Regions from separate parts of the Pantoea sp. X-Soil-OKNW-556 genome, predicted to be linked through region 3. Evidence: predicted binding sites of a transcription regulator. Region 3 holds the regulator's gene; each other region holds the start of a gene.

Region 1 (7,779 bases), 2.5 Mb from region 3:
CGTCAGGTCAACCAACGCATAACCGGGGATATTCTGGTAGTAGGTATTGCTGGTGGTGCCAATCGCGCTGCCAGCATTGGTATAGGTCTGACGCTGGGTATACGTTGCACGCTTACCATGATTAAAGGTAGCGGTAACGGCTGCACCGTAGCGCTGATCGGGATCGTCATAGGCCACACCCGTAATCAGACGCATCGGCGGCACACTCTCCAACGGCACGTATTTATCACCCAGGTAGCTGGACTTAGACGCGCCCTGCGCATAACCAAATGCCAGACGTGCGCTCAGGCCATCGACTTCTGGCACCCATGTGCCGATGTTGAACTTGCTACCGAATTCCGCACCGTAGATATAGGCTTTGTCACGGTTTTCCGCACGGTAAGCAATGCCAATGTTGCTCGGGATGTCAGTAAAGACTTCCGGATTCGAACTACGGCTGTAACGGGTGTAGTCGATAAAGTTTTTGTAGCTGTTGTAGAAGGTCGCCGCGGAGAAGGTGATCCCTTCAACCGCTTCGCCTTTCAGACCGAACTCAAAGTTATTGCTGGTTTCGGTTTTCAGGTCGGTGTTACCCAACAGTGCATACTGATTTGAACCACCATAATTGGATGTCAGGTTCCATGAACCATACAACTGGCTTGGGTTCGGGAACTGTGCGCCGCGCTTGTATTGCAGGTAAGCCATCATTTTCGGCGTCAGGTTGTACTGGAAGGCGATTGACGGCAGCAGCTGGCCATCACTAAAGCTCTTGCCATACAGCGTTGACACTGCACCCGTTGATACATCGGCATCCCCGCCCGAAATGCTGGAGAGGTTCTGCGGCTTGGTATTCTGATAAGCGTAACGCACGCCAGGAATCACGGAGAAGGTATGGCCGTTCAAATCCCAGCTCATGGTGTCTTCAACAAAAGCCCCGAAAGTCCAGCTACGGCTGTTGGCTTCTGGCGGAGTGATATTGTTGTAAGACGTCTGCGCCGGGTCCATCCAGTATGGACGCTCAGTTTTCGCGATGCTGGCGTTCAGACCATAGCTGAAGTTGTTAAACAGCCAGCTCTTTTCACCTTTGGTTTCAAAACCATAGGTTTTGGTGTTGTAGTCTGAATAGATATTGTGCGCTGCAACGGAACCGGCGACTGGCACGGCAGTATCATCGTGTGCCTGCGTTTCCTGGTAATAGATGCTGCTTTCAAGCGAATCTACCAGCAGGTTATTGTCCGGCGTCCAGAGATCTTTCAACATGCCACTCCAGCGACGAGTCTGGCTGCTCTGATCGGCACGGCCATAAATGGTCGTGGTGCCTGTGCCCCAGTAATCGAAGTTGGTGTGATTGGTTTTGTGGTAGTAGTCCAGCGTGGCGCTGAACTGATGCTCGCTGTTCGGCTGCCAGATTCCGGTGGCAGCGATGGCATCCGAGTGCCAGTTGGCCGGGTAGGCATCGATAGTGCCGCTATTGTTACGGGTTTCCTGACCGTCACGACGGCTAATCACCACGATACCACGCAGGGTTTCATCACCTGCTGCGGCGGTGATGCCATTGTGCCAGCTACGGTTGGAAGAATCGTAGTCGCTCTGATAACCGAAGTAGGTCTGCTTAGTTGGCGACAGGTAATCATCCGGTGATTTGGGACGGAAGGACACCGAGCCACCGAGGGCGTTATTCTTGTAGGAAACATCGGTCGCACCGGAAACAATACCGACTGAGCCATACATGTAAGGATCGATATAGTCGCGGCCAATCCCGAAGGTGCCTGAACCGGTGCGGCCAACGGAGCTACGCCCCGTTGCAAAAGGCTGTTCGATACCGTCTACGTCGATAGAGACACGGTTATCTTCCAGGCCACGGATGTTATAACCGGTATAACCACCACGGTCGCCAGTGTAGCCGCTTTTGCCGGTGTTACTACCGCCTGCGGCGCCCGGCGCGCTAACCAGCGGCTGATAACGCATAATTGAACCGAAATCATTACCACCCTGCTTTTGCATTTCTTCAGCTGAGATGGTGTTACGGCTGCCAGCAACCAACGGTTGTTTCGGTGCAGTAACGGTCATCACCGGTTCATTGGTGGTGGTTTTCTTGCCTGAAATGGTCAGATCTTGATTATCGCTGGTCGCTGCATAGCCACAAGCCGCGTGAATCGCTGACGCTAAGATCGCCGTTTTGAAAAGACGCTGGTGAGTTAACCCCGAAAATAATGAGGACATAGACGCGAAATACCTGGTTAATTGTTAGTATTCGCTCACTTGCTTGCTGCCAGAAAACCACAGGTTTTGTATATAAAACCGTAAAAAGTTACAGACTTTTTTTATGTTATAAATGATTTCGTCAGGAATGTAATGTAAGTGGTAATCATTATCAATAGCATTTACACTAAGATGTATCTTAGACAGCACAATTTGTTAACCATAGTTAACTTATTACTAATCAATTAATTAAGATGAGCGATGACATGGCACAGAAACCCGCGGTGAATATTCATTACTGTACGCAATGCAACTGGTTGCTGCGTTCAGCGTGGATGGCGCAGGAGTTGCTGCATACTTTTGCTGATGATTTAGCTTCGGTGACGTTACAACCCGGCACCGGTGGCGTGTTTGAAATCACCATCGATGGCAACGTGATTTGGGAACGCAAGCAGGAAGGCGGCTTCCCCGATGCGGCGGCGTTAAAGCAGCGGGTGCGGGATTATTGCTTCCCGGATCGGGAGCTGGGCCATGTGGATAAGAAAAAAAACTAGCGAGCTGAATCGTAGCGGCGCGATTTATCGCGCTCTTTTACAACCGCACCGCAGCCAAAAACGCGCGATAAATCGCGCCGCTACGCCACTTCATGTTCCAGCGGCCACAGCAGGCGATCCTGCGCGGTGCTCAACGCAACAATCGCCGGATGGTAAATCGCGAAGGGTTCCGCCAGTGGACACACCATATATCTGCCCTGCGCACTGGGGATAAACTCCGATCGCGGTAAAAAGGCTGCACCATCAAACCCCTGCTCCATCATTTCCAGCACCAGACGGGGTTCGGATACCTTGATACTGATGTTCACCTGTTCAAGGCTACTGAACAGCTTACTGCGCAGCACTTCATAGGTTCCTTCCCCACCAATGCGGTGTAGCAGAATCAGCGGAATGCCGCTGAGATCGGCAAACTGCAACGCTTTTCCCGCCAGCATTGGCGCGTAATGTGAAGAGATCACCGCAATGGTATCAATCGGTTCCAGCTCACGCACAAACCACGCCTGACGATCGCCAGGGGTTTGCATCAGCGCAATATCAACGGTGTTATCCAGCAGCATCGCTTCCAGATGGCTGGAGTCAGACACGATAACGTTAATATCCCAGTCGGGGCGGTTGCGGTAGTAATCCATCAGGATGGTATTGAAATAGCGCAGATACAGGTAGGAGATACCGATATTCACCCGACGCTGCTTACGCGTGGCAATGGTGATGGTCTGACGCTTCAGTTGATTGACCCGGCTCAGGATGTCGCATGCCTGACGATAAAGAAAAGTTCCGGCCTCGGTCAGCACCATACGGCGTGGGGTGCGGGTAAACAGCGGCGAACCAATTTCCTCTTCCAGTTCCTGGAGACGTTTACCCAGCGGCGGTTGTGCGATGTTCAATAGCTTTGCGGCTTTACTGATGGAGCCCTGTTCCGCTATTGTGCAAAAGTAATGCAATCGTTTGAGATCCATGATGCTCCGCGCCTCCTCGCGCCTGATACGACATGGCTAACCCCGATCCAACCGCGGCTGTCGTACTGCTTAATGAATAAACATCGTCCACAGATGGCTGATCGGCATCACCAGCACCAACGCGGGTAACATATTCGCCACCGGGAATGATTTAATTCCGGCGATACGGAAACCCGCCGCCAACATGATAAATCCACCCGCCGCGGTAAAGTCACTCATCATGGTTGCGGTGGTGTGCGGCATAATCAGTACTGCGGCTGACGCCAGCACCAGCTGAATGATGAGCTGTGGTACGGCAATCACCGCTACCGCATAACCCAGCAAGGTAGCAAAAATCGCGGCGGTGAAGATATCCATAATGGATTTAACAAACAGGATATTGGGATCGTGTGTCATCCCTTCGGTCATCGCTCCGATAATGCCGGTACCGCTGGCGCAGAACAACACCATAATCGCCACGTACTTCTCGGTAAAGGCCGCGCCCGTCAGACCGGTTTCGGTTTGTTCACCCTGGAAACGCCCAACCAGCCCTTTTGCCAGATTACCGAGGCGGCCAATTTTCTCCTCCAGAAACACCAGTTCACCGAGAGCGGCACCGATAATCAGCGCCAGAATCACCGCCGGTAAGCTGTGAATCTTACCAATCAATACGATCCCGAGGCCCATCGACGACAGGCCGAAGGTCATCGGCAGTGCTACGCGTAAGCGTTCCGGCACTTTGGTGCCGAGAAAAGCGCCTGCCATCCCACCAATCAGCACGGCGCTGCCGTTGACAAAGGGTCCCACTACCATAATTTACTCCTTAGGCTTCATTATGTTTTTCACCCCAGCGCTTCAGGTTGCCGACGTCGAGATCAAACAGGTCGAGGGCACGCGATACACTGTGATGCACCATTTCATCCACGGATTGTGGCTTCTGGTAAAAGGCCGGAACCGGCGGGTAAACGATCCCGCCCATTTCCGTCACTGCTGCCATATTGCGGATGTGCACCAGATTGAGCGGCGTCTCACGTACCATCAGCACCAGCCGACGCCGCTCTTTCAGGATCACATCTGCTGCACGGGTCAGCAGATTGCCGGTCAGCCCATGTGCGATGGACGCCAGCGAATTCATTGAGCAGGGCGCAATCAGCATGCCGAGGGTCTTAAACGAGCCGCTGGAGATCGAGGCGCCGAGATTGCTGATGCTGTGCACCTCATCCGCCAAATCGGTAATCTCCTGCCGCTGCCAGGTGGTTTCCATGGAACGCGTCACCTCTGCACCTTTGGTCACCACCAGATGCACCTCAATATCCTGATCGCGCAGCAGTTGCAGCGCCTTCATGCCGTACTGAAAACCGGATGCGCCACTAATGCCGACGATAATGCGCCTTCTGCTCACTACAACCTCACTTACTCAAAATCGGGAAGGAAACGTTTTACATCTACCTCTTTGAACTTCGAACGTTCAAAGTGGGCTTTCATATGCCACGGCACGGTGCAGTCAAAGATGGTTTTGGTGGTCATCCCTTGCTGGGTAATGCTGGCGCTGTAGCCTGGCTGCTGCGATGGGTCGAGCGGATGGCAACGCACCCCGGCGATGGTGGCGATATCGACATCGCCCTGGAAGCGGGTCTGCATGGCCCACAGAATGTCGTCGGTGTCGAACACGTCCACGTCGTCATCCACCAGAATGACGTGTTTCAGTTCTGAGAACGCGGCAAAAGCAATCAGGGCAGCCTGACGCTGACGACCTTCATCCACTGGCGCAGATTTTTTAAACTGGATCACCGCCAGCAGTTTGCCGCCACCGGAGGTGTGCGCATTGACGTTCAGCACACGGCCTGGCATCGCGCGTTCCAGCATATCGAGAATACTGGCTTCGGTCGGGATACCGGCCATGCTGACGTGTTCGCCGCTTGGACCAAGGGTGGTTTGCAGAATCGGATGTTTACGGTGCGTCACCGCTTTCACCTTGATAACCGGCAGCTCGGCTTTCGCTTCGCCGGTATAACCCGGGAATTCCGGCATCGCTTTGCCGGTGTTAGTGTTCTGGTCTTCACGCACCCGCACATTTGGCAGCAGTTCGCCTTCAATCACGATTTCAGCGTGTGCAATGGCTTTCTCGTTGATGCTGACACAGGGAGCCAGTTCCACCGGTTTGCCACGTAATGCACCGGCAATGCTCAGCTCGTTAAAGCCCAGTGGAGTTGTTGGCGGCTCAAAGCAGGCGGCGATTTCGATTGCCGGGTCAACACCGATGCTGATGGAGATCGGCAGCGGTTTGCCGGCTTTTTCGGCTTTCTCACGGAAGGCATCAATATGGCGGCCTGGAGTCAGCCACATCGACAGTTCGTCGCGGCTCTGGATGCACAGACGGTGAATGGTGATATCCGATTCGTGAGTTTCCGGGTCGGAGGCGTAGCACATCCCCATAGTGAAGTAAGGACCGGCATCCTCTTCGGTATTGGTTGGCGCAGGCAGCAGGGTACGCAGATCAAACTCAGGGTCTTCCGCGTAATGCACCACTTCCTGACACAAGGGTTTCTCGCTGATCACTACCGGTGCCACCGCGTGATGCACCGAATCTTTCAGCAGAAAACCAAGTTTTTCCGGCGCGCAATCCAGCAGATGACCAACACGTTCACGGGTGGACATCAGGCCGGTCACCACGCGCACATCAGGAAAACCTTTCACCTTGTTGAACATCATCGCCGGGCCTTTGCGCGTCGGACGTTCACAGGTGCCGCCAGCACCAACATAGCGGTATACGCCGGAGAGTTCCGCATGGGGGTCGACTTCGGTATCGGTACTGACGAATTCGCCTTTCAGACTTTGCAGCAATGCGATAGCCGAACGCAGATCATGCACCGGCTGTTTTTTTGTTTCAGACATATTCTTTTCCCTTAACGCTTCAGAGTGAATGCGATGAGGGGAAAGTAGCGCTGAATAATTGCGGGAAAAACTACCGTTTATATTTACCACCCAAACCTTTTTGGTTTGGATGATATTTATGCTACACGTTTGTTTTTATTTGTTTATTTAAATAAAACAATATTGCAACAAATTTTGGCGTAAAAATGATTTAGATCAACTCTTTGCAATTTTTTCCGCAGCTTCGTTCAGTGCGGAAATCACAATATTCAATGCATCTTCAGAAATATTTTCCTGCGCCAGACGATGATTTAACGTGAATTTAATATTGTGAATTGCCTGTTCTACTGCCGGAATGCTGCGATTATTGACCAGAATAGCCAGCGAGGTTAAGCGGCTAATAATGGTATCCACATTTTCACGATTTTCAGCCAGCAGCGCGCGGCCACTGTCGTTAAGCGTGTAGGCTTTACGCGACTCCTGCGCATCCACCACGCGAATGGCATCGGTTTCTTCCAGCAGCGTCAGGTTGGGGTAGATAATACCGGGACTGGGGGAGTATTCCCCTTTGGAGAGTTCTTCAACCGATTTGATCAGCTCATAGCCGTGAGCGTCGCTCTGGGCAAGAAAGTGCAGCATCAACAGGCGGATATCGCTGGCATCAAGCATACGTTCCCGACGCTTTTTGCGTGCGCCTGCACAAAATGCACGCTGGGCGTGGTCGCCGTGCCAGGGAGAGTCGCGATGCTGTTTCATTGCCTGCCTGAGGGGTCGGTTAAGGGAGGTTGATAGTAGTCTGCCGCCTGGCAAAATTCAACACAGGCGGCAACTGGACGGGCAAGAGTCGGTTATTTCTGATGCCAGTAGGCGACAGCGCGAACAAAATCGGTATCTGCACCGCGACGCTGGGTAAAGTAATCGCTCAGCAGTTTCACCGCCTCACCTTCCCCGGTCAGCCAGATAAAGTATTCCTCGCTGGGGATGGAGATCTGATCCAGCTTTGCAATCAGCGCGCCGAGGTTATCGCTCTGCATGGTGCCGCTGCCCAGCCAGCTAATATTCACACCGTCGCGATCGCCCAGATAATCACGCCCGGTGGCCTCATCAACAAACGCCAGCAGATGCACCTCCTGCGCCTCAACTTCCGCCAGACGGCGTTTGATAGCGGGCAGACCGGTCTCATCAAAGACATAAACCTGGCAGTCATAATCAACCGGGACCACACAGGAACCACG
Region 2 (7,779 bases), 680 kb from region 3:
GTTGGATGTTGCGCATAAAGGCGTCAGTGGCGGTGGTCAGGCAACCGATATGGGCGTAAACGCCGGTAATGATCAGCTGATCGCGGCCCATCTCTTGCAGGATCGACTCCAGCGGAGAACGATGAAAGGCGCTGTAACGCCATTTGGTCAGTACATGATCGTGCTGATCCGGTGCCAGAGCATCAACGATCTTCTGTTGATCGGGATGCTTGTTGAGGCCGGGTCCCCACATATCATTCAGTAGCGCACGATCTTCATCGCTCTGCTGGTTAGGCTGCGCGGTGTAGAACACCGGGATGCCTTGCGCTTTGCAGTAAGCCCGCAGCCGCGCGATGTTTTCGACAACCTGATTCACCAGCGGGCTGTTTTCGCCCCAAAAATTAAGGAAATAGGCCTGCATATCGTGAATCAGCAGCGCCGCGCGTTGCGGCTCCAGCGCCCATTTCACCTTGTTGGCAGGCAACTCGGTGGCGGTCGGCAGCGGATAAGAGGTCAACTTTGGAATAGCCATACAATCTCCGGAACAGGTCAGGCTTGCGCTTGTTGGTCGGCAAGTTGTTGGCGCAGACGTTTTTTATCTACCTTACCAACCGGGGTCAGCGGCAGGGCGTCTACGCAGGTAATACGATCGGGTAATTTGAACTCGGCTACGCCCAGTTCGCGCAGATGGCGACGCAGCACCACCGGCTTAATCGGCTGGCTGGCGACAATAAAGGCGCAGCTCTTTTCACCCATCAGCTCATCATTCATCGATACCAGCGCAGCGTGAATCACATCCGGGTGACGTTGCAGCAGGTTTTCGATCTCCTCTGCGGCGATCTTCTCTCCGCCACGGTTGATCTGATCTTTTTCGCGTCCCTGTACGGTGATGTAACCCTGCGGGTTAATCTCAATCAGATCGCCGGAACAGTAAAACCCGTCGGCATCAAAGCTGGCGGCGTTATGCTCCGGGCTGCGATAGTAACCACGGAAGGTATAAGGACCGCGTGTCATCAGACGGCCCACTTCACCCACCGGCAATGCATTGCCATCGGCATCGGCGACCCAGACTTCATCATCATCAGAAATTGGACGTCCCTGGGTGGTGAGGATGGTTTTCTCGTCGTCGTCGAAGCGTGTGTAGTTCACCAGCCCTTCCGCCATACCGAAAACCTGTTGTAACCGGCAGCCAATTTCTTGTTGGATGCGGGAAGCCAATGTCTCACCCAACTTAGCACCGCCCACCTGCATCCGTTCCAGTGAGGCCAGCTGTTTGTTGCTGCCCCATTCCTGAATCGCCTGCAACCACAGGCTCACCGCAGGCGGCACCAGGCCGGTATCGGTGATCTGATGTTTTTCGATCAACGGAAAGCACAGTGTTGCGCTGGGATCGGCGGCCAGTACCACCTGACCACCGGCATAAAACACGCCGAGTGCGCCGGGTGAACTCATCGGAAAGTTATGTGCCGCAGGCAGTGCCACCAGATAGCGGGTGCGGTCGGTCACGGCGCAAATATCCACGCTGCCACGAATGCTGTAGTAGTAATCGTTGTGGGTACGCGGGATCAGCTTCGGCGTACCGGTACTGCCGCCGGAGAGCTGGAAGAAGGCCACTTCATCACCCGCACTCGGCGTTGGGGTGAAATCACCGGCGCTTTCCGCCAGCAGCGTTTCCAGGGTGTTTTCCGGCTGGGTGTCATTGCGCAGAATCACCTGCTGCAACGAGGGATGGCTGCGGCACAGCACATCGATAAAGCTATCATCAGCGAACAGCGGATGGGTACGATCGGCAATCAGCAGCACCGGTTCAATCTGCGCCGCGTAGGCGGTCATTTCTGTGCGCTGATGGCTGAACAACGCATTGACGGGTGCCACGCCGATTTTAAATAAGGCAAACAGGGTCAGATAGAAATCCGCCACGTTGCCGAGCTGCACCAATGCGGTATCGCCGGTTTTCAGGCCGCGACGTTGCAGGGCAGCCGCCAGGTTGTCGGTCAGCTGATTCATTTCGCGATAACTGATTTGGCGTTCGCCGTCGATCACCGCGATGGCGTCATTCTGTTGCTGACGCGCCAGGATGTCGGTCATTGGTACGTCGAGCCAGTAGCCTTTTTCGCGGTAACGGGCGGCGAGTTCGTCAGGCCAGCGGTTGTAGGGAATACTCATGGTCTTTCCTTTATTGCAGTCCAAAGGCGCGCAACATGGTGTCCAGCTTCACGCCGGTTTCACGCCATTCTGATTCGGGTTGAGAGTCGGCCACAATTCCGGCACCCGCGAACAGGCGCACGCGGCTGTCATGTACCGTGCCGCAGCGGATGGTGACGACCCATTCGCCATTGCCTGCGTCATCGCACCAGCCGACGATGCCGCCAAACAGCTGACGATCGAACGGTTCCAACTGTTGGATCAGCTGTTGCGCTTGCTGATGCGGGAAACCGCTGAGAGCCGGAGTCGGATGCAGCAGGCAGGCGAGGGACAGGGCATTCTCGCGCGGATCCTGCACTTCACCATCAATCTGCGTGGCGAGATGCCATAACGTTGAGGTGGTGATGAGCGAGGGCACTGTCGGCACCGACAGCAGACGGCTGCGCGGTTGCAGCGTGGAGCGCATCGCATCGGTGACCAGCTGATGTTCGTGCCGATCTTTACTGGAGTTCATCAACGTTTCGCCGGCTGCGCGGTCGGTTTGGCTGTCGCTATCGCGACGTGCGGAACCGGCGAGAGGACAAGAGCTGAAGTCACGCCCCTGCTTGCGCAACATCAGTTCCGGACTGGCTCCCAGCAACACACCACCCTGCGGCAGCGGCAGATGGAAATGGTAGCTGTTAGGGTTTTGCGCCATGACCCGCTGCATCAGCGCAGCGCTATCCACCGGTTGTTCAGTCACGATATCCATCAGGCGCGACAGGACCACTTTATCGAGATCGCCACGTTGTGTGGCCGCCACCGCATCTGCCACCATTTGGGTAAAGGCGTCGTGATCCGGCACTGCCGCACGGCGGCGCACGGCGGGCAGCGCACTCAGTTCGGTCGGTAACGCGGCCAGTAAATCGGCACGCTTAAAGGTCTGATGGGATTCAGGAATAAACAAAGCGGCAGGTTGGCTGACATCAAACGGGATCGCACCGACCAGAATCGGTTTCTCGATACCCTGTTTTTTCGCCGCCGCAAAATGCTGGCGCAGCTGTTGCTGAAAATCACCGTCTAACGCAGCAGCATCCTGAACCAGTTCGGTCAGGGTGGTGTAGCAACCCTGAGTCACCAGGCTGCGCCAGGGAGATGTGAACAGGAATCCGCGACAAAGTGCGGAAAAATCCTTCAGCCAGGCATTTTCAAACGTGGAGGATTCCACCATAATTTTCACCTATAAATGATAAGATTATTAAGAATGATTATCATTTTTATTATGGCCCTGTAACCTACGTCGAATGGTCCAAAGAGTCAATCAGTTCGCGGGTGTTCCCTTATCTTTAAGCGTTTTCCGGCATTTACGCCGGGGGCGGAAATAAGCTAAATGATGGATGAAAACTTATGAATAAATGCGGTTTATGGGGCATGGTTGTCCTGTTGTTCATTTTACAGGCTTTTAGTGGACTTGCGCGTGCCGAACAGGGCTGGCCACGCAAAATTCAGACCGAACAGGGCGTGGTGACATTGACCAAAGCCCCCCAGCGTATTGTCTCAACCAGCGTCACCTTGACCGGTTCACTGCTGGCGATTGATGCGCCGGTGATTGCATCGGGTGCTACCGCCCCCAACAGTCGCCTCTCCGACGATCAGGGCTTCTTCCGTCAGTGGGGCGAGGTGGCGAAACAACGCGGCGTCAAACGCCTGTATATTGGTGAAGCCAACGCTGAAGCGGTGGCAGCCGAAGCACCGGATCTGATTATCGTCAGCGCCACGGGCAACGACTCCGCCATCAAGCTGGTGAGTCAGCTTTCTGCCATTGCACCGACGCTGGTGATTAACTACGACGATAAAAGCTGGCAGGACCTGATGACGCTGCTCGGTGAGGCCACCGGTCATGAAACCGAAGCGGCGCAGCATATTAAAGCCTTTGCCGATCGTCAGGCCGCGCTGAAAAAAGCCATCACATTACCGCCGCAGCCGGTTTCCGCCCTGGTGTGGAATGGCGATGGACGCGCGGTGAATTTGTGGACCGCTGAATCGGCGCAGGGCAAATTGTTGCAGCAACTGGGCTTCACCCTGGCGATGCCCCCGGCCAATATTCAACAAAGCCACAGCATGGGACAGCGCAAGGACATCATTCAGCTCGCGGGTGAAAACGTTGCCAGCGGCCTGACGGGACACAGCTTCCTGTTATTTGCTGGCGATGACAAAACCCGTCAGTCGGTGCTGGCTAATCCGTTCCTCGCACAAAACGCCGCCGTGACGCAGCAACAGGTTTATGCAATGGGCGTTGACAGCTTCCGCCTTGATTACTTCAGCGCCAGCAACCTGCTGGCTCGCCTGGAAAAACTGTTTGTGAAGTCATGATGCTTCTTCCGCCAGCGTTACGGCTGGCGGTTGATAGCGACGTAACGATCCCATCACCAGCCACATCAGCACGCCCAGCAGGGTGGCAGCAAAGCCAAACACCGCGGCCGCCTGCTGAGGTAACAGCCAGGCACCGATCCCGCCAATCAGCGCCGCGCCCAGCGCATCCCCGGTGACGTTTTGTGCCGTCCATAAGCTGTTAATACGTCCCAGCAGCGCATCAGGGGTTAATGCCTGAATCAGGGTGTACTGCACCAGGCTGGTAATGGAACTGAAGTAACCAAACGCCACCAGGCAGAGCAACGCGAGGGGGAAGTCTGGCATCAGGCCAAACAGCCCGAGCGCCAGAAATGAGGCGATAGCGCTACTGAGAATCAATAAACCGGGACGTGCGGCCTGTGCTAACCGACCACTGGTGACAGCGCCGATTGCGGCACCCAAAGGCACGGCAGCGAACATCAATCCCAGTCGGTCGGCACTCACCTCCCAATGCGGAGCCAGCGCCGGATAGAGCACGCGAATCGCGCTCGCCAGCGTCACCAGTGCGCCCATCAACGCCGCCATCCCCACCAAAGGCGTGGTAAAAATAAATTGCACACCGGTTGCCAGCGATTTCAGGGGGTGCTCGCGCGGCTGTGGTGGCGGAGGTAGCATCGGCAGTTTTAGTAAGGTCAGCACGGTCAGTAAGGTCCCCAGCGCCGCGAGGATGAAGTTCCATACCACGCCGCCACTGGCAATCACCATGCCGGCTATCGCCGGTGACAGGATGGAGCCGAAACGTACCGAAAGCATGGTAATTGCGCCCGCCTGCATCAAATTCTCGCGTCCGACCAGCGCCGGAGTCGCGGCCAACAGCGCGGTGACGCCAATCGCACCGAAAAAGCCATCCCACAGCCCCAGCAGATACACCGCAGTCAGTGAGGGTTCAGGCAACGCCGCGTTGATCGCCAGTCCGACAAAGCCCAGACCACAGGTCGAGCGGGCGAATAAAATCAGTTTCTTACGTTCATAACGATCGGCCAGTACCCCGCCGGCTAGCAAACCAATAAACATGCCGCAGGCGGCTACCGTAACGCCGAGTCCAACCAGCAGGGGGGATTTTGTCATCTGCTGAATTTGTACCGGCACCGCCACCGCCAACATGCCGAGTGCGACAATCGAGATAAAGCGGGCGATAAATACCGCGCGAAACGCCGGATGGGATTTAAGCAGGGAGAGATCGATAAAGTGGGAGGGTTTGTTCATTTCTTCGCCTTTTTGCACCAATTTTCCTCATCTTCCGCGAGGCGAGTCATGATAACATAGACAAATACGAGTAATAACGATAACAAATATCATTATCACATTTACCCTACGCACGCGATTACGTTGATCATTAAAGGTTCATAACGCTATGCACCAGACTCGCGCACTTGCAGGATCAGGGATGCTGCTGGTGCTCCTTATTGCCCTGAGTTTAATGCTGGGGGCAAAATCCATCTCTCTTTCCGATGTTTATCATGCCGTGACCACCACCTGTGGTAGTGCGGATTGCGTTATCGTTCGCGAGGCGCGTCTGCCGCGTACCCTGGCCGGATTGCTGGCGGGCGTGGCTCTGGGGCTGGCCGGCGCGTTAATGCAAAGCCTGACGCGTAATCCACTCGCTGACCCCGGTATTCTTGGTGTCAACGCCGGAGCCAGTTTCGCCGTGGTGTTGGGGGTGGCATGCTTTGGTGCCAATGCGCCGTCCGAATGGCTTGGTTTTGCTTTTGGCGGTGCGCTACTGGCTTCATTGCTGGTGTCGATGACCGGCGCGATAGGTGGCGGGCGCGTCAATCCGGTGCGTTTAACCCTGGCCGGTGTCGCGTTAAGCGCGGTACTGGAAGGGCTGACCTCAGGCATCTCGCTGCTCAATCCTGACATCTATGATCACCTGCGTTTCTGGCACAGTGGTTCGCTGGATATTCGCGACTTCAGCATCCTGCGTACCCTGTGGCCAGCCGTTGCCGTCGGAAGCGTGGTGGCTTTCTGTTTGTCGCAAGCGTTAAACAGCCTGAGTATGGGCGGCGATATGGCGACCGCGCTGGGTACGCGCGTGGCCCGTACCCAGGTACTGGGGCTGCTGGCGATTGCGCTGCTGTGCGGTGCAGCCACCGCAGCGGTTGGACCGATTGCGTTTGTTGGGTTGATGACGCCGCATCTGGCGCGCTGGCTGGTGGGGAATGACCATCGCTGGCTACTGCCTGCTACCGCGTTGGTGACGCCGATCCTGCTGTTAACGGCGGATATTATTGGTCGCCTGCTGGTGCCAGGTGAGCTGCGCGTTTCTATCGTCACCGCCATGCTGGGAGCACCGATGTTGATTGTACTGGTGCGGCGCAAACTCGCGCGAGGTGTTGTATGACCCGGCGCGTCATGTTTCATACCTTCTGGTTGCTGCTCGGTTGCGGATTGCTCGCGTTTCTGGCGATGACACGGGGTGCTCTGCCGGTCAGCGGTGAACAAATCTGGCAGGTGATGCTGGGGCAGGGTGCCAGCAATATCAAACTGATCGTGCTGGAGTGGCGTCTGCCACGCGTGTTGATGGCGTTGCTGATTGGCGCAGCGTTGGGCGTGAGCGGCGCGATTTTCCAGTCACTGTTGCGTAATCCATTAGGCAGCCCGGATATTCTTGGCTTTAACACCGGTGCCTACAGCGGTGTGCTGGTGGCGCTGGTGTTGTTCAACCAAAACGCCTCGGCGATGACGGCTGCTGCGATGATTGGCGGCATTGCCACTGCCGCGCTGGTTTACCTGTTTGCCTGGCGTAACGGCGTGGAAACTTTCCGTTTGATTATCGTCGGCATCAGCGTGCGCGCGTTGTTGATGGGGCTTAACAGCTGGTTGATTATCAGCGCTTCGCTGGATGCTGCCCTCAGCGCCGGTCTGTGGAGCGCCGGTTCGCTGAACGGTATTACCTGGACAAAAACGCCGCCGGTGATCGTGGTGTTACTGCTGGCGCTGCTGTTGGTGGCGCTGCTGGCCCGCCGGATGCGTTTGCTGGAGATGGGGGATGACACCGCCTGCGCCCTTGGCGTGCCGGTGGAGCGTAGCCGCCTGTGGTTGATGCTGCTTGGCGTGGTGCTGATCGCTGCTTCAACGGCGCTGGTCGGCCCGATCTCCTTTGTGGCGCTACTGGCACCGCAGATTGCGCGCCGTCTCGGCGGCGGCATGCCGCTGGCCGGATTGTGTGGTGCGCTGTTGCTGATTGCTGCCGATTTCGCAGCCCAGCATCTGTTCTTACCTTATCAATTGCCGGTGGGGGTGATTACCGTCAGCATCGGC
Region 3 (7,779 bases):
CCTCACCACCATCAACCCGAACTCGCTGGAAATCAAACAAGGTTTTGTTGAGCCGGGTCTGCGTGATGCAGTAGCGCTTGCGCCGTATCAATTTGAACGTGAAGGTTATTTTTGCGCAGATAGCGTTTATTCGCAGCCTTCTAAGCTGGTATTCAACCGTACTGTCGGTTTGCGTGATACCTGGGCGAAAATCGGCGATTAATCCTTTTTGTCGTTTTCCCCATATCCTGATAAAAGGGCGAGAAATCGCCCTTTTTTATTGGCTGTAATTTGAGTTTAGCCATCTTTTATTCTGTGGCTTGCGAAACGTGCTTGTTACCGGGATTTGCAACTAATCTGACTTTAACATAATTAATCAATTTACGAGTGTTAAAAACTTTTTTTCAGGTAGGCTATGCGCTCTCAGACGTTGCTCCGCGGGTTATAAAGGAAAAAAAATGACAAGTCTCGCTCAGGAAGCCAAACACAGCGTAGTGGTATTACATCAACTTATCGAACGTATTTTTAATCAGTCGGATAGCACCGACGACAGCATTGAATTGTTCCTTTCGCACTTTCACCCGGATTTCAAAATGGTGACACCGCAGGGCAAGCAACTGGATTTCAATGCGACGGAAGTGCTGTTCCGTCAACTGCGTGGTCAACGTGAAGGGATGCGTATCGCCACCAGCGAACATGCCATCATCTCGCAACAAAGCAAGGAAGTGACGATTCAGTATCGCGAATTGCAAATGATGAACGGCACTAACCAGAGCCGCATCTCACTGGCGGTGCTGGATTGCAGTACCTCAATTCCGCGCTGGCGTTATTTACAGGAAACGCTGGTGCAGTGAAGCAGCCATAAAAAAACCGGTGCCAGGCACCGGTTTTTTTATACTGCATAGCACATTTTATTGCTTGTCGTGGAGCGTCTCGTCTTCGCGGCAGTCTCCCAACGCACAGTGGCCGTACAAGTACAGACTGTGGTTAGTCAACTTGATACCGTGACGTGTGGCGATTTCGCGCTGACGGGTTTCAATGGATTCATCGCTGAATTCGATCACTTTGCCACAATCCAGGCAGATCAGGTGGTCATGGTGATGCTGTTGCGTCAGTTCAAAGACGGATTTACCACCCTCGAAGTTATGGCGGGTCACGATTCCCGCGTCATCAAACTGGTTAAGAACGCGATAAACCGTTGCCAGACCAATCTCTTCGCCCATGTCGATCAGGCGTTTGTACAAATCTTCCGCGCTGACGTGATGGCATTCGGGTTCCTGAAGCACTTCCAGAATTTTCAGTCTGGGGAGCGTGACTTTCAGGCCAGCCTTCTTCAATGCGGAGTTGTTGTCAGTCATGCGGATATTGTCCTGTTACTTAGCTAGTCACTTGCGGCGCAGGGCCTTGAATGTCGATCACGCGCATTCTCATTTGCGTCTCATTATAGAACTCAAGCAGTGAAATGAAAACCAAGGCAATGTCCTGAAAATCACCAGTGGCTGTAAGGAGAAATGTCACTAACGCCGGCGGGGATCGTGCAGGTCTTTGTTTCCATTTCACTCAGCCTCATTCTGATGCCAGAGGAATAAGCGGATGACCGTTACGGGTATTCTACAGATTTGCGGGAAAAAGTTAAAAAACAGTAGCTATTATTTTTATAGGAAATTCCTTTAACTCAATGTGAGCCAGCGCCCACATTGAGGAGGGCAGGGGATCAGGCTTCAATGATCTCTTTCAGTTGCAGCTCATCGAAAATCTGTTTCACCCATTTATCAACACGTTCGTTGGTCAGTTCAGGCTGACGATCTTCATCGATCGCCAGACCGAGGAAGTGTTTGTCATCTGCCAGACCTTTCGAGGCTTCGAAATGGTAGCCTTCGGTCGGCCAGTGTCCCACAATCACCGCGCCGTTTGGCTCGATGATATCGCGGATGGTGCCCATAGCATCACAGAAGTATTCAGCGTAATCTTCCTGGTCACCGCAGCCAAACAGCGCGACTAATTTGCCATTGAAATCAATTTCTTCCAGAGTCGGGAAGAAATCATCCCAGTCACATTGCGCTTCGCCGTAGTACCAGGTCGGAATGCCCAGCAGCAGGATATCGAATGCTTCGAGATCTTCTTTGGTGCTCTTGGCAATGTCATGCACTTCGGCCACATCTTTACCCAGTTGTTTCTGGATCATTTTTGCAATGTTTTCAGTATTGCCGGTATCGCTGCCGAAGAAAATGCCTACGATTGCCATGAGTTAAGTAACCTCTTAAATCCTGATATATGGGTTGAATGCACAGTTAAGCGAATGATAGCAGACCGGGCAAAGTGGCGGAACTTGTAAAGCCGAGACTTTGTGTTCCTGCGTGCGGTCTGCGTGTGTTACGACAGTTTGAGTTGCGCCAGCAGCATTTGTTCAATCAATTCGCTACGGCTGATGTTCTGCTGCTCTGCCAGAGTATTAAGCGCGTCAACCGCTTCACTGCTCATTTTTAGCTCCACGCGACGTAAACCACGCACTTTGTCGCGTTTTAGCTGGTTGCGCTTGTTAATGCGCAACTGTTCGTCACGCGTTAGCGGACTGGTTTTGGGGCGACCGGGACGTCGCTCATCAGCGAAGAGATCGAGCGTGGTGCGGTCAGTTTGTTCTTTTGCCATTTTTTGTAAAACTGAGTGGGCGCGAACGGCGGAAAGGCGCTGCGCAATTTATACATTATCGGCCCAGCCACGGTGAAAAAATCATCCGCGGCAAATTTTTAGCGCGACATCATACTCCAGCACTCCTTGCGACGCCAACCTTAAACGTTTTGCGGCAAGCTTTTGCTTTTACAGTACAAAAAAGCGGCGAACTGCGCGCAAAACCGCCTCAGGTTTTTCAGCATGGACCCAGTGACCGGCACCACTGATGACATGCGCATGCGCCTGTGGAAACTGGCGCAGCAACGCATCACGATGTTGATTGTCCAGATAAGGCGATTCGCTCCCGCGAATAAACAGCGCCGGATGTGGCCATGCAGGAACCTCATTCCAGCCGGAAATGGTGGCGTAATTATCCCACAGCACCGGCACATTAAAGCGCCATTCGCCATCCTGGAACGATTTCAGAATGAACTGAATGACCCCTTCTTCTTCCAACAGGGTGTGCATCACCTCGGCGGCTTCACCGCGACGTGTCACACCCGCGGCGCTTACGGCACGGATAGCAGCAAAAATCTCATCATGGCGGCGTGTCTGATAATCCACCGGCGCGATATCAATCATCACCAGCTTTTCAATGCGTTCCGGCGCAATGGCACTTAACGTCATGGCAATTTTGCCACCCATCGAATGGCCGATTACGCCAACACGATCGAGGCCGTGGGCGTCAAGAGTGTCAACGATATCTTGCGCCATCGCCGCATAGTTCATCTCGTCGCTGCGCGCGGACAGACCGTGATTGCGTACATCCACCTGCAAGGTGGGACGGGCATCGCGCAGGCCACGCGCCAGCACGCCAAGGTTATCCAGGCTGCCAAACAGGCCATGAATTAACAGAATTGGAGGAGCATCAGGGGCAGATTGTTCAGTTTCCAGACGGGCATTCAAAATCATGGCAAAGTTCTTACGGTTGTGAGCTTCGCTTAGGTTATCATGAATCCACCTGCTCAGGAGCCAACCTGGTGGGCATTAGGGCATATTCCGACTTTTGCCCTGAAACGATGCCAGCGCTATCGGCCGCCTGGGATTTAACTTTATAATCCTCATGTTAGAGCCCGCTCACATTTTGCACGGCAGGATTTTGCTAAGGCCTTTGCAGAAATGCGTGGTTCTGTCATTTGCCAGAATCGTACGGAAAAAGATGAAAACGATTGAAGTTGACGAAGAACTCTACCGTTATATTGCCAGCCACACCCAGCACATTGGTGAAAGCGCCTCCGAAATTTTGCGCCGCATGCTGAAGTTCACTGCCGGTCAGAGTGCCCCTGCAACCTCTGCTGTTGTCGCCGTTGCGGCCAAAGAAGCCCAGCCGGTCGCAACGCAAGCCCGTCCGCAGGATCGCGTTCGTGCGGTACGTGAACTGTTACTTTCCGATGAGTATGCAGAGCAGAAAAAGGCGGTTAATCGCTTTATGCTGGTGTTGTCAACGCTCTATCGTCTTGATCCCGCAGCCTTTGCGGATGCCACGGCGTCACTGCAAGGACGCACCCGCGTCTATTTTGCCGGTGATGAGCATACGCTGCTGCAAAATGGCACCCATACTAAGCCGAAGCATGTGCCCGGCACACCGTACTGGGTGATCACCAATACCAATACCGGTCGCAAATGCAGCATGGTGGAACACATCATGTTAGCCATGCAGTTCCCGCAGGAACTGACAGAGAAAGTTTGCGGCACCATTTAAACCGAAGCGTCAGGGAGAAGCGCCAATGGCCAATCACCCCCGTGCCGGGCAGCCCGCCCAGCAGAGCGATTTGATTAACGTTGCACAATTAACCTCTCAGTACTACGTCCTGAAGCCGGATGTGGATAACCCTGAACATGCGGTGAAATTTGGTACTTCCGGTCACCGTGGTAGCGCAGGTCGTCACAGCTTCAACGAAATGCATATTCTGGCGATTGCGCAGGCCATCGCGGAAGATCGTAAGAAGAACGGCATCACCGGTCCGTGCTATGTCGGTAAAGACACCCATGCGCTGTCGGAACCGGCGATTTTGTCGGTGCTGGAAGTGCTGGCGGCTAATGGCGTCGATGTGATTGTGCAGCAGGACAACGGCTACACGCCGACGCCTGCTATCTCCAACGCGATCCTTGAGCACAACAAACGCGGTGGCGCACTGGCTGATGGCATCGTTATCACCCCGTCGCACAACCCGCCGGAAGACGGTGGTATCAAATACAACCCGCCGAATGGTGGCCCGGCCGATACGAACGTCACCAAAGTGGTGGAAGATCGTGCTAACCAGCTGATGAAAGCGGGTCTGAAGGATGTAAAACGCCTGCCACTGGATCAGGCGTGGGCCAGCGGTCATATCGTTGAGCAGGATCTGATCCAACCCTATGTTGAGGGTCTGGCACAGGTGATCGACTTCCCGGCGATTCAGAAAGCGGGCCTGAAAATTGGTGTTGATCCGCTTGGTGGCTCTGGTATGGCCTACTGGCAGCGTATCGCAGAGCATTACAAGCTGGATATCACCATTGTTAACGATGCTATCGATCAGACCTTCCGCTTCATGCATCTGGATAAAGATGGCGTGGTGCGTATGGACTGCTCGTCAGAGTGCGCGATGGCTGGCCTGTTGGCGTACCGTGACAAATTCGACCTGGCTTTCGGTAACGATCCCGATTACGACCGCCACGGCATTGTGACGCCGGCTGGCCTGATGAACCCGAACCACTATCTGGCGGTGGCGATCAACTACCTGTTCCAGCATCGTCCACAGTGGGGCAAAGATGTCGCCGTGGGTAAAACCCTGGTGTCCAGCGCGATGATTGACCGCGTGGTGAACGACATTGGCCGCAAGCTGGTGGAAGTGCCAGTGGGCTTCAAATGGTTCGTTGATGGCTTGTTCGACGGCAGCTTCGGCTTTGGTGGCGAAGAGAGTGCCGGGGCGTCGTTCCTGCGTTTCGACGGCACGGCCTGGTCCACCGATAAAGACGGTATCATTCTGTGCCTGCTGGCGGCGGAAATCACCGCTGTCACCGGTAAAAACCCGCAGCAACATTATGATGAGCTGGCGGCGCGTTTTGGCGCACCAAGCTACAACCGTTTGCAGGCAGCTGCGACTTCCGCGCAGAAAGCGGCATTGTCGAAGCTTTCACCGGAAATGGTGAGCGCTGACACGCTGGCCGGTGATCCGATCACCGCACGTCTGACGGCGGCACCGGGTAACGGCGCATCAATTGGTGGTCTGAAGGTGATGACGGAGAACGGCTGGTTCGCCGCGCGTCCGTCCGGCACCGAAGATGCTTATAAAATCTACTGTGAAAGCTTCCTCGGCGCTGAGCATCGCCAGCTGATCGAGAAAGAAGCGGTAGAAATCGTGAGCGAAGTGTTGAAAAACGCTTAAGCACAGCGAAATGAAAAAAGGCGCGTTCTGCGCCTTTTTTTATGGCATAAACCGATAACCAATGCCGGTTTCTGTCAGCAGATGGTTGGGTTGGGTGGGGTTGGTTTCGAGCTTCTGACGCAGATGCCCCATATAAATGCGCAGATAATGGCTATGCTCCACCGCATTTGGCCCCCAGACCTGGTTCAGCAACTGACGTTGTGTCAGCACTTTTCCGGCATTATTCAGCAGCAAACTGAGCAGACGAAATTCGGTCGGCGTCAGATGCACCTCTTCGCCAGCGCGCAGCACACGACGCGCCGCCAGATCGACCGTCACGTCACCAAAACGCAATACCGGTTCGAACTGGCTGCCCTGATGACGTCGCAACGCCACACGCACCCGTGCCAGCAGTTCACCAATGCCAAAAGGCTTGGTGAGATAGTCATCGGCACCGGCATCCAGCGCATCGATTTTATCCTGTTCGTCCGTGCGGGCGGATAACACAATCACCGGCATGCTGCTCCACTGGCGCACTTCACGGATAAAGTCATTGCCATCGCCGTCGGGCAAACCGAGGTCAAGGATCACCAAATCGGGTTTGCGCGTGGCGGCTTCAATCAGGCCGCGCTGCAACTGCTCGGCTTCCACAATCTTTAGCCCTTCGCCTTCAAGCGCCAGGCGCACGAAACGGCGGATCTCCTTTTCATCTTCAACGATCAAGATGGTGGTCACGCGAACTCCTGCGGCTGAAATGGATAACGGTTCACTGTAGCAATAAATCGCGCCGCCGTCCGTGTTGAAGTTTGTTACCCATTGGGAACCTTACATTTACATTCATGTAACTTAATTTCAGTGCGGCGATGAAATGGACAAAAAAAGATCAAAAAAGTGGTCGGATGAGTAGTAAAATTACACAACGAGGCGTAATATTTGTGTCAGATCACATTTTCTCAGACTCACCAGGAGGCAACCATGTATCAGGCATATCCGTTCTACAAAGTTGTGCTGCGCCGCGCGCTGGTGGTGTTGCTGGGGGTGCTGGCGCTCCCTGTAATGCTGTTCCGTGCCGATCGCGCACGCTTTTACAGCTATCTGCACCGTATGTGGTGCAAAACCAGCGCGAAGCCAGTTTGGCTGGCGCAATCTGAAGCGGCTGGCGGCATTTTCTGGTAACGCTGTTCCGCTGTCGTTCCGCCCGGTGTCTTCCCTGAAGCACCGGGTTTTTTTATGCCAATTTTTCACTGCGCATCCCCGCTGACGCTGTGTTTGGCATACATTTCAGCTACACTTAAAACCTCTACAAGATTTCGGAGGTTGTACAAGTATGCGCGAAAAAATTCCTGTCGGTATCAGTGCCTGCCTGCTCGGGGATAGCGTTCGCTTTGATGGCGGCCATAAGCGTTTTGCCTTTGCGACAGACGAACTCAGCCCCTTTGTCCATTTCGAGCCGGTATGCCCGGAAATGGCGATTGGTTTGCCGACGCCGCGTCCGGCGCTGCGTCTGGTAAAAGAGGACGATGCGCGCGTACATCTGTGCTTCAGTAAGGCGGGCGGCGATGAGGTCACGGATCTGATGGCGCAGTGGTCTGCACAACGGGTGAAAGGGTTGCATCATCTGTGTGGCTACATCCTGTGCGCCAAATCACCCAGTTGTGGTCTGGAGCGGGTGCGGGTGTATGAACCGCAAACCAACAACAATCGTAAAGCGGGGACCGGCATTTTCACCGAATTCCTCCAGCGTGAACTGCCGTGGTTGCCACTGGAAGAGGATGGTCGTCTC

What was found. Region 3 encodes Fur, which represses iron uptake genes when iron is present. Its sites were predicted from a motif close to ATAATAATGAGAACNACTATCAA; they were not measured.
Region 1: a site for Fur is predicted at 2,335-2,357, ahead of AC6I8T_RS17285 (TonB-dependent receptor domain-containing protein). Genes of this name have one in related genera too.
Region 2: a site for Fur is predicted at 3,362-3,384, ahead of AC6I8T_RS02600 (isochorismate synthase). Genes of this name have one in related genera too.

The regions. Positions count from the first base shown of each region.
Region 1 is NZ_AP035990.1:3,719,153-3,726,931, forward strand. Features, by position in the region: gene AC6I8T_RS17285 (TonB-dependent receptor domain-containing protein) at 1-2,202, opposite strand, end outside; gene AC6I8T_RS17290 (Rdx family protein) at 2,448-2,735, shown strand; gene AC6I8T_RS17295 (LysR family transcriptional regulator) at 2,816-3,691, opposite strand; gene AC6I8T_RS17300 (DUF554 domain-containing protein) at 3,761-4,483, opposite strand; gene AC6I8T_RS17305 (UbiX family flavin prenyltransferase) at 4,494-5,072, opposite strand; gene AC6I8T_RS17310 (UbiD family decarboxylase) at 5,084-6,565, opposite strand; gene AC6I8T_RS17315 (PadR family transcriptional regulator) at 6,761-7,300, opposite strand; gene AC6I8T_RS17320 (siderophore-interacting protein) at 7,393-7,779, opposite strand, start outside.
Region 2 is NZ_AP035990.1:582,343-590,121, forward strand. Features, by position in the region: gene AC6I8T_RS02590 (isochorismatase family protein) at 1-511, opposite strand, end outside; gene AC6I8T_RS02595 ((2,3-dihydroxybenzoyl)adenylate synthase) at 529-2,145, opposite strand; gene AC6I8T_RS02600 (isochorismate synthase) at 2,156-3,334, opposite strand; gene fepB (Fe2+-enterobactin ABC transporter substrate-binding protein) at 3,511-4,476, shown strand; gene entS (enterobactin transporter EntS) at 4,471-5,721, opposite strand; gene fepD (Fe(3+)-siderophore ABC transporter permease) at 5,903-6,859, shown strand; gene fepG (iron-enterobactin ABC transporter permease) at 6,856-7,779, shown strand, end outside.
Region 3 is NZ_AP035990.1:1,264,771-1,272,549, forward strand. Features, by position in the region: gene glnS (glutamine--tRNA ligase) at 1-202, shown strand, start outside; gene AC6I8T_RS05730 (hypothetical protein) at 438-833, shown strand; gene fur (ferric iron uptake transcriptional regulator) at 891-1,337, opposite strand; gene fldA (flavodoxin FldA) at 1,694-2,224, opposite strand; gene ybfE (LexA regulated protein) at 2,353-2,628, opposite strand; gene ybfF (esterase) at 2,797-3,561, opposite strand; gene seqA (replication initiation negative regulator SeqA) at 3,809-4,351, shown strand; gene pgm (phosphoglucomutase (alpha-D-glucose-1,6-bisphosphate-dependent)) at 4,377-6,017, shown strand; gene kdpE (two-component system response regulator KdpE) at 6,057-6,731, opposite strand; gene AC6I8T_RS05770 (DUF2517 family protein) at 6,972-7,172, shown strand; gene AC6I8T_RS05775 (YbgA family protein) at 7,324-7,779, shown strand, end outside.